DNA from 2 places in the Paraburkholderia caffeinilytica genome. Region 1 is predicted to be linked to the other one. Evidence: riboswitches for the same ligand, from Rfam matches in the RefSeq annotation. Region 1 holds a riboswitch; the other holds the start of a gene.
The links. Region 1 has a riboswitch for thiamine pyrophosphate ahead of DSC91_RS24005 (FAD-dependent oxidoreductase). Riboswitches for the same ligand answer to the same signal wherever they lie in the genome.
Positions count from the first base shown of each region.

Region 2: it holds a riboswitch for thiamine pyrophosphate, as region 1 does, so the genes downstream of both, thiC (phosphomethylpyrimidine synthase ThiC) here and DSC91_RS24005 (FAD-dependent oxidoreductase) in region 1, are expected to answer to the same signal.

Region 1 covers NZ_CP031467.1:1,750,621-1,758,147, reverse strand. Annotated here, with positions in the region: gene DSC91_RS24020 (hypothetical protein) at 147-608, opposite strand; gene DSC91_RS24015 (SDR family NAD(P)-dependent oxidoreductase) at 790-1,563, opposite strand; gene DSC91_RS24010 (ABC transporter ATP-binding protein/permease) at 1,623-3,374, opposite strand; TPP riboswitch at 3,735-3,858, shown strand; gene DSC91_RS24005 (FAD-dependent oxidoreductase) at 4,088-5,218, shown strand; gene thiS (sulfur carrier protein ThiS) at 5,306-5,503, shown strand; gene DSC91_RS23995 (thiazole synthase) at 5,542-6,357, shown strand; gene thiE (thiamine phosphate synthase) at 6,354-7,457, shown strand.
Region 2 covers NZ_CP031467.1:767,679-775,205, forward strand. Annotated here, with positions in the region: gene DSC91_RS19365 (EamA family transporter) at 1-369, opposite strand, end outside; gene DSC91_RS19370 (pentapeptide MXKDX repeat protein) at 735-986, opposite strand; gene DSC91_RS19375 (molybdopterin-dependent oxidoreductase) at 1,108-1,911, opposite strand; gene DSC91_RS19380 (cytochrome b/b6 domain-containing protein) at 1,966-2,604, opposite strand; gene DSC91_RS19385 (DUF1223 domain-containing protein) at 2,650-3,492, opposite strand; gene DSC91_RS19390 (hypothetical protein) at 3,682-4,158, opposite strand; gene DSC91_RS38540 (hypothetical protein) at 4,246-4,371, opposite strand; gene DSC91_RS19395 (GreA/GreB family elongation factor) at 4,688-5,098, shown strand; TPP riboswitch at 5,300-5,418, shown strand; gene thiC (phosphomethylpyrimidine synthase ThiC) at 5,508-7,439, shown strand.

The DNA of each region.
Region 1 (7,527 bases):
CGCGGCCAATGGGGCCCGCGTGAAAGCGTAAGCGCGCAAGCTCGGCGTAGAAATCATGATGCGGTGCCTGGTGGCGGTGAGAAAGTGCGGCGAATAACAGAGGGTCTTGGCGGATTGCAGCGGATCGCGGCAAAAGCGGGCCACGCTCAGCGCGTAACGCGCAGGCGCAATTCGTTTTGCCCTTGCACGCTTGCCGTCACGTTCACGCGACGATCCTCGGTGGTCACGATGAAATGCTGACGCGTCGGCGTGTTGACGTCATGCACGACGTTCGGAAAGCAGGCGGCGATATCGGCACCGAACTCTTCGAGCGGATCGCTGACGACGCCGTCAGCTTGCCAGTGTGCGCGCCAGTGGCAATCGTAGGCGTGCGAGTTGGCGCGGCAGTCGTCCGCGGCCGATACGCCCGGCAGTTGCGCGGCGGTTTGCGCGTGCAGCTGCTTGAAGTCGGGGGCGTCGACGATGTGTTTGAGCGCGGGGCAAACGTCTGCCGGCTCAGTGGGCTGGGTGGCTTGCGCAGCGTACGCGGTGCTCGTGAGCAGCAGGGCTGCGCCAAGAACAAGCGCTGCGCGCTGGGTCAAATGATGGAAGCGGCGATCGAGTGACATGTGCGGAGAGTCCAGTAGCAGTGAGTGGCGGGGCGGGTCGCGCAGGGTACGGCCCGCACGACTATCGTCGCTGCAGCAAGGGATTTTCAAAGCGCGGAACAGCTTGCCCGCTTCGCAAATGCTTTCGAACTCTTCACGCGTGTTTCTGGATGTTGCGGCGGGTGGGGCGGCGCCGTGTTGCCTAGCCGAGCGTGAGGCCGCCATCGACATGGATCACCTGGCCGGTGATGTGACGCGCTTCATCGGAGAGCAGGAACGCGACCAGCGCGGCGACATCCGCGGGCTCGGCGACGCGACCGAGCGGCGTCGCTTCTGCGGCGCGGGTCCACACTGATGCATTGTCGGCACTCGGGCCGCGATCTTTACGGGTATAGCCGGGCGCCACGCAATTGACCGTCACGCCATGCGGCGCCAGTTCGGCGGCTGCGGTTTTAGCCAGCGATTCGAGCGCCGCTTTCGCTGCAGCCGTGGCGGCGAAAGGCGCTTCCGCGCGATAGCGATGCGCGACGAACGAACTGAGCGCGACCACGCGCCCCCGCTTCGACGTTTCCAGGGCGGGCGTGGCACGCTTGACGAGCGCGGCGAACGCGGCCGGCATGGCGGCGAAGGCGGCGCTGAGCGCATCCGCGTCGAGCGCGTGAAGCGTTTGCCGTTGCGCGTGGCCGGCGTTCGCCACCAGTTGATCGAGCGCGCCGAAGCTCGCGAGCGTTTGATGAATCACGTGTTCGGCGGCGCCGCGTTCGGCCAGGTCGGCGAACACCGTTGCGCAGCGCGCGCCGTTCGCGCCGCAATCGGCGGCGACTTGTGCAAGACGCTGGCGGGATTCGTCGTCGGCGCCGCGTGCGTGCAGCATCAACGCGGTGCGCGGCGCGGCGATGCGCCGGGCCAGTGCCGCGCCGATGCCGGAGCCCGCGCCGGTGATCAGGACGACGCGATTGAGCTCGGTGGTGGTCATGCCAGTCGGGTTGCTCGCCTCATCGGTGCTGGTCGTGTCGCTCACGTTGTTCATGCTCTTCACGCGGCAATCGGTTCGCCCGAGCGCTCGACTTCGAGGGTTTCGCCATGGAACGCCGCCAGCGATTCGCGATGCGCGACGCTGACGATCGCAGCCTTCGGCAACCGCTCGGTGAACAGGTGATAGAGACGTGCTTCGTTTTCGGCATCGAGCGCGCTGGTCGCTTCGTCGAGGAACAGATAGTCCGGCTTGTGAAGCAGCACGCGGGCACCGGCGAGACGTTGTTGTTCGCCCGGCGAGAGAATGCGCGTCCAGTGTCCCGATTCCTGCAGGCGGTCGGCATACTCCGACAGATGGCAGGTGACGAGTGCTTCGCGGCATTCTTCCTCGGTGTAGGTGTCCGCGGGGGACGGATAGGCGAGCGCGGCTTTCAGCGTGCCGATCGGCATGTAGCTGACCTGCGGGATGAACATCATGCGCGCGTTGACCGGGGCGTCGATCGAGCCGTCGCCGAACGGCCACAAGCCGGCGAGCGCGCGCATCAGCGTGCTCTTGCCGGAGCCGGAAGGACCCCTCACCAGCCAGCGCGAACCCGGCTTGATCGCGATATCGCGAATGCGCGACAACGGGTTGCCGTTCGGCAGCGCAAGCTGGAGGCCCGCTGTGGTGAGCTTGTCTTCGTCGACGAAATGCAGATTGATGCCGCCATGTGCGGTAGCGGGCGACACCGATTCCTTCAGACGCGGTGCGTGCACGATGCGCTTGAATTCACGCAACCGGTTCACGGTAGCGCGCCATTCGACCAGGGAGCCGTAGCTATTGATGAACCACGAAAACGAGTCGCTGACAGTGCCGAACGCGCTCGAAATCTGCATCAGCACACCGAACGTAAACGCTCCTGCAAAGTAGCGGGGCGCGGCGACCACCAGCGGAAAGATGATTGCAATCTGGCTGTAGAAGGCCGTTACGAAGGTGAGCCGCTTGGTGTACTTCATCACCTGCCACCAGTTGTCGCGGATGCGGCCAAACAGTGAGCGCGTGTTCTTCTTCTCAGTCTCCATGCCGTTGTAGAAGGCGATCTGCTCGGCGTTTTCACGCAAACGGATCAGGCCGAAACGGAAATCCGCCTCGACTTTCTGCGCCTGGTAATTGATCGACACGAGCGGATGGCCAACCTTCTGGATGATCACTGAGCCGACTACCGCGTACAGCGCCGCGGCCCACACCATGTAGCCTGGAATCTGCACCGGCATGCCGCCGAGCGTGACGGTCAGTGCACCGGCCAGCGACCACAGGATCGTCATGAACGAGACCAGCGTGACGATGGTGGACAGCAGATCGAGGGTCAACGAGAGCGTGCTGGTGGCGAGCGATTGCAGGTCGTCGCTGATCCGCTGGTCGGGATTGTCGGCGAGCCGGTCGCGTTCGATCCGATAGAAGGCGCTGTCGTGCAGCCATTCGTTGAGATAACGCGTGGTCAGCCACTGGCGCCAGCGGAAGCCGAGCATCTGCCGTAGATAGCGGCCGTACACCGCAAGGATGATGAAGCCGAACGCGAGCCCCGAAAACACCATCAGCAGGTGTGGGAAATCGTGCACGTTCTTGGTTTGCAGCGCGTTGTAGAAGTCGGCGCTCCAGCGGTTCAGGCGCACGTTGATCCACACGATGAGCAGATTCATCACGATGATCGCGATGAGCAGGCCCCACGCCGTTTTTCGTTCTTCAGAAACCCAGTAAGGTTTGATCAGACTCCAGGCGGAGACTTTTTCGTCCGGCGGCAGCGCGGGGCTGGAAGCGGTATTCGGTGTCATGAGCATCCTGGTGAAGAGCTGGCCCATCTGGACTGGCCCATGTCGGGCCGGTCCCACGGCGGGTTTGCGGTGCGTGCCCCGGGCGTCGTGCTCGACGAACGCACGTCCGGGTGAGCGCCCAATTCTGGCGCGAAGCCCTTAAGTGAAAATTAATTTCGGCCCACAGGTCGCGCCTCGATGCCGCTGTCGCGCGGGCGGTCAAGCATGCCGCCCGCGCGACAGCGGCATCCGGTCCTGGCATTGTGCCAGAGCGCTGCATCCGGCCGTATTGATGAAACGAAAGATGGTGACGGATCAACGGCATGTGATGGCGCCGGCCGCTGGTTTGCGGGCGCCGCGCCTTTTATGGTCTAATGACCTTCGACGAAACAGGGGTGCTTTGCCCACAGGCTGCGTGATTTTCATGCAGCGGCGGCGAGGCTGAGAGAGACCCTTTGCACCCGATCCGGGTAATACCGGCGCGGGAAGTTTCCGGAAGCAGCCAGTCTTCCATTCCCCGCCGGGCGGCGTCCGTCATTGGACGCGCGTATTGCCCGGCCGGCCTCACCCGCCGGTTTCGTCCTGGGTACGTGCGTTTTTTGGCCGTACGGAAAGGATTCGATGACCGCCTATTCTTCAGACATGTGTTTCGTTCTTCGCCACGCTTTCGTCGGTTATGTCGGCGCGCCGTGCTGCTTTGGCCTTGCTTGCCGTCGTGACTCGGAGTGCGCGCGATGAATCGTTCTGCTCAACCCGATTTCGCCGTGCTCGGCGGTGGGCTGTGCGGGCGCCTTGTCGCGTGGCGTCTTGCCGGTGAAGGGCATCGCGTGGCGCTCTATGAGCGTGGCGATGCTACGGGCTCGCAAGCCGCGGCCTGGGTCGCCGCTGCCATGCTGGCGCCGCTGGCCGAAGCCGCCAGTGCTGAACTGCTGATCACGCGTCTTGGCGCGAGTTCGCTCGACACCTGGCCGCGCGTGCTGGCCGAATTGCCCGAACCGGTGTTCTTCCAGCGCAACGGCACGCTGGTCGTATGGCATCACGCCGACCGCACTGAAGCGCCGCTGTTCGAGCGCCGGGTGCGCTCGAACGCGCCTGCCGAATTGCTCGACGGCGGCTTTCTCAAACTGGCGGGCGCCCAGGTCGGCGCCGCCGAGCCCGCGTTGGCGGGGCGCTTCAACCAGGGCTGGCTGCTGCCGCGCGAAGGCCAGCTGGATAACCGGCAGGTGCTGGCCGCGCTCGCCGCGGGCCTCGCCCAGCGCGGCGTCGAAACGCACTGGAACACGCCGGTCGACGATCATGCGTTGCCGCCCGCTCGCGTCACGATCGACTGCAGGGGGCTGGGCGCGAAGTCCGTGCTGCCTACGCTGCGCGGCATCCGCGGCGAAGTCGCGCGCGTGCATGCACCGGGTATCAAGCTGACGCGACCGGTGCGCCTGCTGCATCCGCGCTACCCGCTGTATATCGCGCCGAAGCAGGACGATCTCTACGTGATCGGCGCGACCGAAGTGGAAGGCGAGGACATGTCGCCGGTCAGCGTGCGCTCGGCGCTCGAACTGCTGAGCGCGGCGTTTTCCGTGCATCCCGGCTTCGGCGAGGCGCGCATCCTCGAACTGAATTCGCAGTGCCGCCCGACTTTGCCGGACCACCGTCCGGCCTTGCTGTGGGATGGCGCGCAGACGCTGCGCGTGAACGGCCTGTACCGGCACGGCTACATGATCGTGCCCGAAGTCGCCGACGAAGCCGTGCGCTTCGCCGCGGCACTGCTCGACGGCCGCATCGGCGATGCCGACGCTTTTGCCGACTGGCAAAGCGCGGCGCGCTGGAGCGAACTGTTCCAACTGGATTCCACGCGGGAACCGGCATGAGCGTGGCGCGCCCGCGGCGAAATAGCCGCGGGCAAACCAGCGCGCGCCGTGCCGTTCCCGCCATCGATTGAACCGTATTCGAACACCATGGACATTCACATCAATCAGAAGCCGTTGTCGTTGCCCGAAGGCGCGACTGTCGCCGATGCGCTCGCCGCGTTCGGCGCGCGTCCGCCGTTCGCGGTCGCGCTGAACGGCGATTTCGTCGCGCGTGCCCAGCATGCGGCGCGCGCGCTGCAGCCGGGCGACAAGCTCGATGTCGTGCAACCCGTGGCCGGCGGTTAAGTCCGCGCCACGCCTTGCCGGAGACCAGAATTATGCAAATGACTTCCACTCAAACCGCCGACGCGCTCACGCTCTACGGCCAGACTTTCGCGAGCCGCGTGCTGCTCGGCACCTCGCGCTATCCGTCGCTGCAATCGCTGTCCGATTCGATCGATGCGGCGCGGCCCGGCATGGTGACCGTCGCGCTGCGCCGGCAGATGAACGAAGGCGGCGCCGAAGCCGGCTTCTTCGATCTGCTCAAGCGCCACGGCGTGCCGCTGCTGCCGAACACGGCCGGTTGCCTGACCGTCGGCGAGGCGGTGACGACCGCGCACATGGCGCGTGAAATCTTCGAAACCGAGTGGATCAAGCTCGAACTGATCGGCGACGACTACACGTTGCAGCCCGACCCGGTCGGTCTGATCGAGGCGGCAGCACAGCTAATCAAGGACGGCTTCAAGGTGCTGCCGTATTGCACCGAAGATCTCGTGATCGGCCGCCGCCTGCTCGATGCGGGCTGCGAAGCGCTGATGCCGTGGGGCGCGCCGATCGGCACCGGCAAGGGCGTGATCAATCCGTACGGCCTGCGGGTCTTGCGCGAACGGTTGCCCGACGTGCCGTTGATCGTCGATGCCGGCCTCGGCGTGCCGTCGCACGCGGCGCAAGTGATGGAATGGGGCTTCGATGGCGTGCTGCTGAACACCGCTGTTTCGCAGGCGACGCACCCCGACGCGATGGCGCGCGCCTTTGCGCTGGGCGTCGAAGCGGGCCGCCAGGCTTTTCTGGCGGGACCGATGGCCGAGCGCGAAAGCGCGCACGCGAGCACGCCGGTCGTCGGCATGCCGTTCTGGCATCAGGATGGGAGCGCCGCATGACGCAAGCTTTGCCTTTGACTAGCCGCGATCTCTTCTGGCCGCCCGCCGATGAACTCACGGAAGCCGCTGAGCGGATCCGCGCCCGCCTGGGCGAGTGGCCGCCCACGCACGCCCCGTGGCGCATCTGCCTGACCGCGCCGGACGAGCCGAATGGCGGCGACCTGATCGTCGTCGCCGACGCGCAGCAGCATGGCGAGCAGGTGGCGCGCTGGCAGGTGCAGGGCGCCGGCGTGATCGTGGCCGCCGAGAATGCGGCCACGCTGCATCTGGGCGGGGAGAAATACGCGCTGGAAAGTCATCTGGCGGAAGACTGGATTCCCGCGTTGGCGGCGTTTCTCGACTGCGGCTTCGATCCGCACGACGCGCTGGTTCTGGCGCTGGCCTGGCGCGACGGCGACGAAACCAGGGCGGACGACGCCTTTCCGGCCGACATCGCGCACTTCCCCCGCCTCGCCGGCCTGCCGGCGGCTCCGGCGCAAGCGTTCGCGCGGTGCCCTGACAGGCTCGGTCTGTATCCGGTGCTGCCGACCGCGGAGTGGGTCGAACGGGTGGTGGGTTTGGGCGTCAAAACGGTCCAGTTGCGCCGCAAATCGGCCGAACCCGCTGACGAACTGAAGCGCGAAATCGCCCGCTGCGTCGCCGCGGGCCGTGAGCACGATGCCCAGGTTTTCATCAACGATCACTGGCAAGCCGCGCTGGAAGCGGGCGCCTACGGTGTCCACCTCGGCCAGGAAGACGTGCATACGGCAGATCTGCCGGCACTTGCCGCCGCCGGCATCCGCCTCGGCCTGTCGACGCACGGTTTCTACGAGATTCTGAAGGCGCTGCACTTCCGGCCAAGCTACATTGCGCTGGGTGCGGTGTTCCCGACCACCACCAAGGTCATGCCGACCGCGCCGCAAGGACTCAAGCGTCTGGCGCGGTATGTGCGGCTGCTGGACGGCGTCGTGCCGCTGGTGGCGATCGGCGGAATCGACCTGCAGGTGCTGCCGGACGTGCTGGCGACCGGCGTGGGCTGCGCGGCCGTGGTGCGCGCCGTGACCGAGGCCGCCGACCCGGCTGCCGCGGTTTCTGCGTTGCAACATGCGTTTACGCAATAATCGGTACGTTCAGTAAAGGGACAGGGCACCTCACGGCAGCATTTCCATGATGGCCCTATAATTCGGCCTT
Region 2 (7,527 bases), 980 kb from region 1:
AGCGGCGGTGCCGGTGCCGACCGTGCGCATGCCGTAGGCCAGCATGCCGCTCGACAAGCCGACCAGCATCGTGCCGACAAGGCCGGCATTGCGGATTTCAACCGCGCTCGGCCAGACCGGCGTGCGGCGTGCGGCGAAGATGAAAAGCCCTATTCCGGCAAACAGATTGCGTAACCCGGACAGCAGCAAGGGCGGAAACGAACCGAGCGCGACGTGCACGGCGAGATACGTCGACCCCCACACGAGATAGACGACGGCGAGCGCTAGCGCGATTTGCCCATTACGGGACTGCGGCAAACGGATCGGAAAACCGCGCGGGAAGCCACGCGATGAACCACGCGAAAAGCGGCTGGGAAGTTGCGGCGCCATGTGTTCAGCCCGCCCATGCCGCTCGAGGTGCTGCGCCCCCGCTGAAGACCCTGTATCGGGATGGCGGACACCGCATCGGCGATGCGGTCTGACGGGCGAGGCTGGCGGACATGTCGGTGGAACGGAAGGACGATAGATGGCCAATGGGGCCACAACGCCGCGGGGATCGATGGAAATCGACCCGCGGCTACACACGCCAAATGTTCGGCGCGCATCGCATTATGCAGTAAGCGCCCACCGCGCCGGCTGAAAGAATCGTAACTTTTTTGCGTGCCTGCAACAGAAAAGCCGGGGACGTCGCCCCGGCTTTGGACCCACCCGCGACACCGGCGCTCAAGCTATGCAACCGGCATCGCCGGCAAAGCTCAGTTGGCCATGGCGCCCGATGCTTCGTGCTTCATGCCCATCGCGTCGCCGCCCTTCTTCATCTTGTCGTGCTTCTTCATGGTGTCCTTCTTCATGCTGTCCTTCGACATGGTGTCTTTGGACATCGAATCCTTCGACATTGTGTCTTTGGACATCGAATCGTTGGACATGGCGCCGCTTGCCTGAGCGAACGCGGCGCCGCCGCTGGTCAGGAGGGCGACGGCCATTGCTGCGATTGCGAACTTTTTCATGGGATGACTCCGTTTTGTGATGGATGATTCTGAACCGGCTTCCAGGTGGCGCCGGGGTGCTTCCGAAGCTTCTGCCGCCCGGGGTCGCGCGTCCGTCATTGCACGCGCCGACCCGCGCGCGTCAGGAGCCTCCGAACCAGTTGTAGCCCTGGTCGACCCAATAGCCGCCAGGGAACGTGTTGGTGACGAACATCTCGACGATGTGTTTCGGATTCTTGTAGCCGAGCTTGGTCGGCATGCGCAGCTTCATCGGGAAGCCGTATTTCGCGGGCAGGCGTTCGCCGTCGTAGGAAAACGTGAGCAGCGTTTGCGGATGCAGCGCGGTCGGCATGTCAATGCTTTCGTAGTAGTCGTCGGCGCATTTGAAGCCGACGTACTTCGCGCTCGTGTCCGCGCCGATGCGCCGCAGAAAATCGGCAAACGGCGTGCCGCCCCAGCGGCCGATGGCGCTCCACCCTTCCACGCAGATATGCCGCGTAATCTGCTCGGCATGCGGCAGTGCGTACAACTCGGGCAAGGTCCAGACACGCTGACCGGTCACGAGGCCGCTGATCTTCAGCTTGTAGTCGGAAGGGTCGACGTCGGGGACCTCGTCGATGCCGTAGAAGGCGTTGAACGGAAACGGCCGCGTGATCTGTGCTTCGGTGTAGGTCGGTGCGAGCTGTTTCGGATCGAACAATGCGGCTTGCGCACGGTCGTTCAGACGCGACACCGCCATCAGGAATGCGTTGACCGAGTCGTTGTCGGTGAGCGAGCAGCCCGTCAGCATCGACAGGCCGCCGAGCGTCAGCAGGCGCTTGCCGAACAGGCGCCGCGACGGCATCGCGAGTTCGTGCCGCGCGTCGATCAGGATCGCGTCGCGGTCGAGCTTGCTGTCACGCATCAGTGCGAGCGTTCGATCGGGTTGTGTATCGGGCTTGGTCATGATTCGATGTCCTTAAGCTTTGCGTATCTGCGTATCCGTGCGTGTATCGGTGAATTAGCGTCCGCGCAGCATCGCCAGCAGCGAGCGCGGCACGAGCGCCACCATCACCAGATGCACGACGATGAACGCCGCCATCAGGGACATGGCGCAGAAGTGGACGACACGCGCGTTGTCGTAGCCGCCCATCAGTTCGCGCAGCAGCGGAAACTGCACCGATTTCCAGATCGCGAGGCCCGAGAGCACCAGCACGATCAGATCGCACACGACAAACAGGTAGGCGAATTTCTGCACCGCGTTGTAGACACGCAGATCGGCATGCGAAAGCTTGCCGGTCAGCGCGGCGATGAAATCGTGCAGCACGGCGCGCGGCGAGACCGGCAGGAACTTGCGCACGAAGCGCCCACTGACCAGATTCAGCGCGAGATAGACCACACCGTTGAAAACCAGCAGCCACATCGCCGCGAAGTGCCATTGCAGCGCGCCGCCGAGCCAGCCGCCGAGCGTGATTGCCGGGGGAAACATGAAGTCCTTGAAGATCGGCGACGCGTCGTAGATGCGCCAGCCGGACAGCATCATCACGATGGCCGCGAGCGCGTTGAGCCAATGCGTGACGCGCACCCACACCGGGTGAATCGTGCCGCTCCGCGGCGTGGCGGGCGGAGCGGTTTCGCTGAGCGCATGAGGGGTTGCCATGAGAATCTCCGATGAAATGGGGCGTGTCGCGGGGCCGTCGCGCGATCAGTGGCAGGCGGCCAGTTCGCCCACTTGCAATACGTCGCCGGTTGCGGCGTTCTCGACGAAAGCGACGACGCCGAAGGTGTCGGCCGGCGCATTCGCATCGGCATCGTCGATACGGATATCGCGGCGGATTTGCGCGTTGCCGGCAACGAGCGGCACGGGGCCGATCCACTGCCGCACGACGCGTTCGTGATGCAGCGTCGCGCCGCTGTTTTCCCCGGCTCTGACCTGCGAGTTCAAGGCGTTCTGGTAGACCGCGACGTAGGCATTCAGCGCGGCGGTGGCATCGGCCACCTTGCTGGTGAATTGCGCATCGACATTGAAGGCGCCCTTCGCCTGGGGTTTCAGCTCAAGCGCCACATTCGCCTGCGCCGGTTCGGCGACGACCTTGCCGATGCGGCTCTGAAAACTGTCGCGTTGCGACCAGCTGCGCAGTTCGCGGCCTGACACGAAAACCTCCGGCGTGTAAATGGTGTGGCCGCCGGCGAGGTCAGTGAGGGTTTGTTGACGCTCGGTAAAACGATGCTGGGAGAAGCGGTCGGTCCAGCCGAGGCTATTCCAGTAGTCCACATGCAGGGCCAATGGCACGATGCTCTGGCTTGCACCGCTGTTTTTCCACTGGCTCAACCAGTTGTCGGCGGGCGGGCAGCTGCTGCAACCTTCGCTGCTGTAGAGCTCCACGAGCGCAACGCGGTGCGCCGGGCTGCGCGACGCGCATACGGCAGCGGCTGCGGTTGCAAGGCCGCTGGCTGAAAGGGTTGTCAGCGCCATGGCTAGCGCGATTGCGCGAGTGACATGGCGGTTGACATGCCGATTGGCGTGGCGGGTTCGTGCGGTTTGCATGGCGTGCTCCATCAGGATCTGCACGTTTGTCGAACCACGAGACCGCTTATGACAGCCGATTCGAATTTTTATTTTGGTTTGGGATGTCCGCCTACGGTCCCGACCGTTTCATGCTGTTGATGCCCGCGGGGCGCGATGCGTCTCCATGCTTGCGGGCGAACTGCCCCGCAGCGCCCCGCGGAGGGTGCCTCAATCGTAACTCACGACAACCGTCACGCGGGTATCCGGCGCGGCATGCTTCGGTGCAAGCGACAACACCCCGCCATCGCGGCCAACCCGGTAGTGCCCATCGCTGGCGGCGCGAAACACACGTCCACCGCTATCGACAAACCGCTCAGCCAGCGTGTCACGCGCCGCCGTGCCATTCGTCGTGCCATTGCTCACCTGAAGCGCGACATCGGCGCCCGTCGCCACGCCCGGCGGAGCGCTAAAGGTCAGCGTGACCGCCGAACCCGTCTGCGCAAGCTGCCCGCCGGTCGCATCGACGCGCGCGCCGGTCTGAGCCGGGGCCGGCGCCGCCGAAATCGCCAGTTGCGGCGCCACGATCGCGCCCGAGAAACTGATCGTTCCACCACTCGCGGCCACCGCCGGCATTGGTGCCGCAACCAGCGTTGCCATCGCCGCTACCGCGCTGAGCGCCCGAAACCGCCCTGTTCCCGTTTTCATCAGCACCTCTCCTTAAGCCGTCTCAAACCGCATCGCGCCATTGACGCGCCGCCCACCGCTAACCGCTCGAATGGGCAACGGCCGCCCCTACAGGCGGATTAACGGCAGCGCCGCGCCGGCCTTGAACGACAACGCGCGATACAGGCATGCCGCGGCGCGTATCCACGGCACCTGCAGGCCGCAAATAAAGAGACGCCCGGCTCGTGCTAACATTCACCTTTCAGTTGCGTCGATCGAGCTTTCGTTCCGGCGCTCGCCCCATACTTTTCGCACTCTGCCCACTATCCCGATGCGCGTTCCGTTCTCCCGAGCCCTCACCCGTTTGCGCCCCCGCCGCGCAACCGGTTGCGCGCGCGCGGACGTCGCGACGCTTCACGCCGGCCAGCCGTCCCGAACGCTCCCGCTTCTCGCCGCCCGGCGCCCGATCTAACGCAGCTTCCCTCCATTGCCGGGGCCGCGTCGTCGGGCTCCGGGCCGATCTCATCCGCACGCTGTCCCCTTACAAGCAGATCGAATTGGAGAACCCGTCATGAAAAAGACGAAAACCTGTTACCTCACCGAACTCGACGTCGCCCGCCTTGAAAAGCATGCGGCCGCGCCGGGTGCCGACGCCAAATTGCAAGACATGCTCGACGACGTTCTCGCACGCGCCGTGATCGTCGAATCGCGCAACATCCCAGCGAACATTGTCACGATGAATTCGCAAGCCACGCTGGTCGACGAAACCAGCGGCGAGCAGATGACCTGGACAGTTGTCTATCCGCCCGATGCGGACTTCGCGCAGGGCCGCCTGAACGTGTTTTCGCCGTTGGGTCTTGCGCTGCTGGGCGCCAAACGCGGTGAACGCATCCGCTTCACGCCGCCGAGCGGCACGGAGAAGGTGCTGAAGCTCGACAAGATCCTGTTCCAGCCGGAAGCCGCCGACGATTTCACGCTGTAAACCACGCACACTCGCAGGCACATTCGCAGCGGCACTCGCAGCCACATTCGCAAGCCCATTCGCGACGCAAAACGCTGCGCCGCATCATTCCCGGCAGCCCTATCACAATAAGAATAGTGCGTGGCTGACCGGCGTTATCTCCGACATCTGACTTTTTCAAGACGGGTTGCCAAGCAACGCCCGGGCGGTGTATCGTGTGCGCTGCTAACGCGGGGGTCCTGCGTGGCACGGAGGTTGGAGGTCCGTGTTGCGTGGGTGAGAAATACCCTTTGAACCTGATCTGGATAATGCCAGCGCAGGGAAGCGTACGGATTTCGCACCTGGTCTACCGTTTCATCTCTCGCGAATCCGACAACTTCCGTCTCGTCTCCTGCTTAGCGGCCCCACATAGCTTTGCATGGAGATACGCATGAACGCCAACCCGAAGTTCCTTTCCGCCGACGCCCACGTCGATGCCGCCGCCGTCGCGCCGCTGCCGAATTCACGCAAGGTCTACGTGACCGGCTCGCGCCCCGATATCCGCGTGCCGATGCGTGAAATTTCCCAGGCGGATACGCCGGACAGCTTCGGCGGCGAGAAGAATCCGCCGGTCTATGTCTACGACACGTCGGGCCCCTACTCCGATCCGGAAGCCAAAATCGACATCCGCGCCGGTCTGCCCGCGCTGCGTCAAGCCTGGATCGAGGAGCGCGGCGACACCGAAGCGCTGACGGGCCTGTCGAGCGACTTCAGCCGCGAACGCGCCGCCGACACCGCGACCGCCGATCTGCGCTTCAAAGGCCTGCACCGCACGCCGCGCCGCGCCATCGCCGGCAAGAACGTCTCGCAGATGCACTACGCACGTCGCGGCATCATCACGCCGGAAATGGAATACATCGCGATTCGCGAGAACCAGCAACGCGCCGCGTATCTGGAAAGCCTGAAGACGAGCGGCCCGAACGGCGAAAAGCTCGCCGCGATGATGGGCCGCCAGCATCCGGGCCAGGCGTTCGGCGCGAGTGCATTCGGTCCCGATGGCCTGAAGGAAATCACCGCGGAATTCGTGCGCGAAGAAGTGGCGCGCGGCCGCGCGATCATCCCGAACAACATCAACCATCCGGAAAGCGAGCCGATGATCATCGGCCGTAACTTCCTCGTGAAGGTGAATGCGAACATCGGCAACTCGGCGGTAACCTCGTCGATCGGCGAAGAAGTCGACAAGATGACCTGGGCGATCCGCTGGGGCGGCGACACGGTGATGGATCTGTCCACCGGCAAGCACATTCACGAAACGCGCGAGTGGATCATCCGCAATTCGCCGGTGCCGATCGGCACGGTGCCGATCTATCAGGCTTTGGAAAAGGTCAACGGCAAGGCCGAAGACCTGACGTGGGAAATCTTCCGCGACACGCTGATCGAACAGGCCGAGCAAGGCGTCGACTACTTCACGATTCACGCCGGCGTGCGTCTGCAATACGTGCCGCTGACAGCGAAGCGCATGACCGGTATCGTCTCGCGCGGCGGCTCGATCATGGCGAAGTGGTGCCTCGCGCATCACAAGGAAAGCTTCCTGTACGAGCACTTCGAAGACATCTGCGAAATCATGAAGGCGTATGACGTCGCCTTCTCGCTCGGCGACGGTCTGCGTCCCGGCTCGATCTACGATGCGAACGACGAAGCGCAGCTCGGCGAACTGAAGACGCTCGGCGAACTCACGCAGATCGCGTGGAAGCACGACGTGCAGACGATGATCGAAGGCCCCGGCCACGTGCCGATGCAGTTGATCAAGGAGAACATGGACCTGCAACTGGAATGGTGCGACGAAGCACCGTTCTACACGCTGGGACCGTTGACCACGGACATCGCGCCGGGTTACGACCACATCACCTCGGGCATCGGCGCGGCGATGATCGGCTGGTTCGGCACGGCGATGCTCTGCTACGTGACGCCGAAGGAGCACCTTGGGCTGCCGAACAAGGACGACGTCAAGACCGGCATCATCACGTACAAGCTCGCCGCGCATGCCGCCGATCTGGCGAAGGGCCATCCGGGCGCGCAGGTGCGTGACAACGCGCTGTCGAAGGCGCGTTTCGAGTTCCGTTGGGAAGACCAGTTCAATCTCGGTCTCGACCCGGACAAGGCACGCGAGTTCCACGACGAAACGCTGCCGAAGGATTCGGCCAAGGTCGCGCATTTCTGCTCGATGTGCGGCCCGCACTTCTGCTCGATGAAAATCACCCAGGACGTGCGCGAGTTCGCCGCGCAACAAGGCGTCACCGACGACGAAGCGCTGAAGAAAGGCATGGAAGTGAAGTCGATCGAGTTCATGAAGAAAGGCGCTGAAATTTATCAGCGGCAGTAAGGGTCGGAATGGCGGGCGCGTTGGCGCGCCCGCCATTCGAACCTTCTGCGTTATCGCATTGCAGCTCCAAAGCCCGCCACCGGCGGGC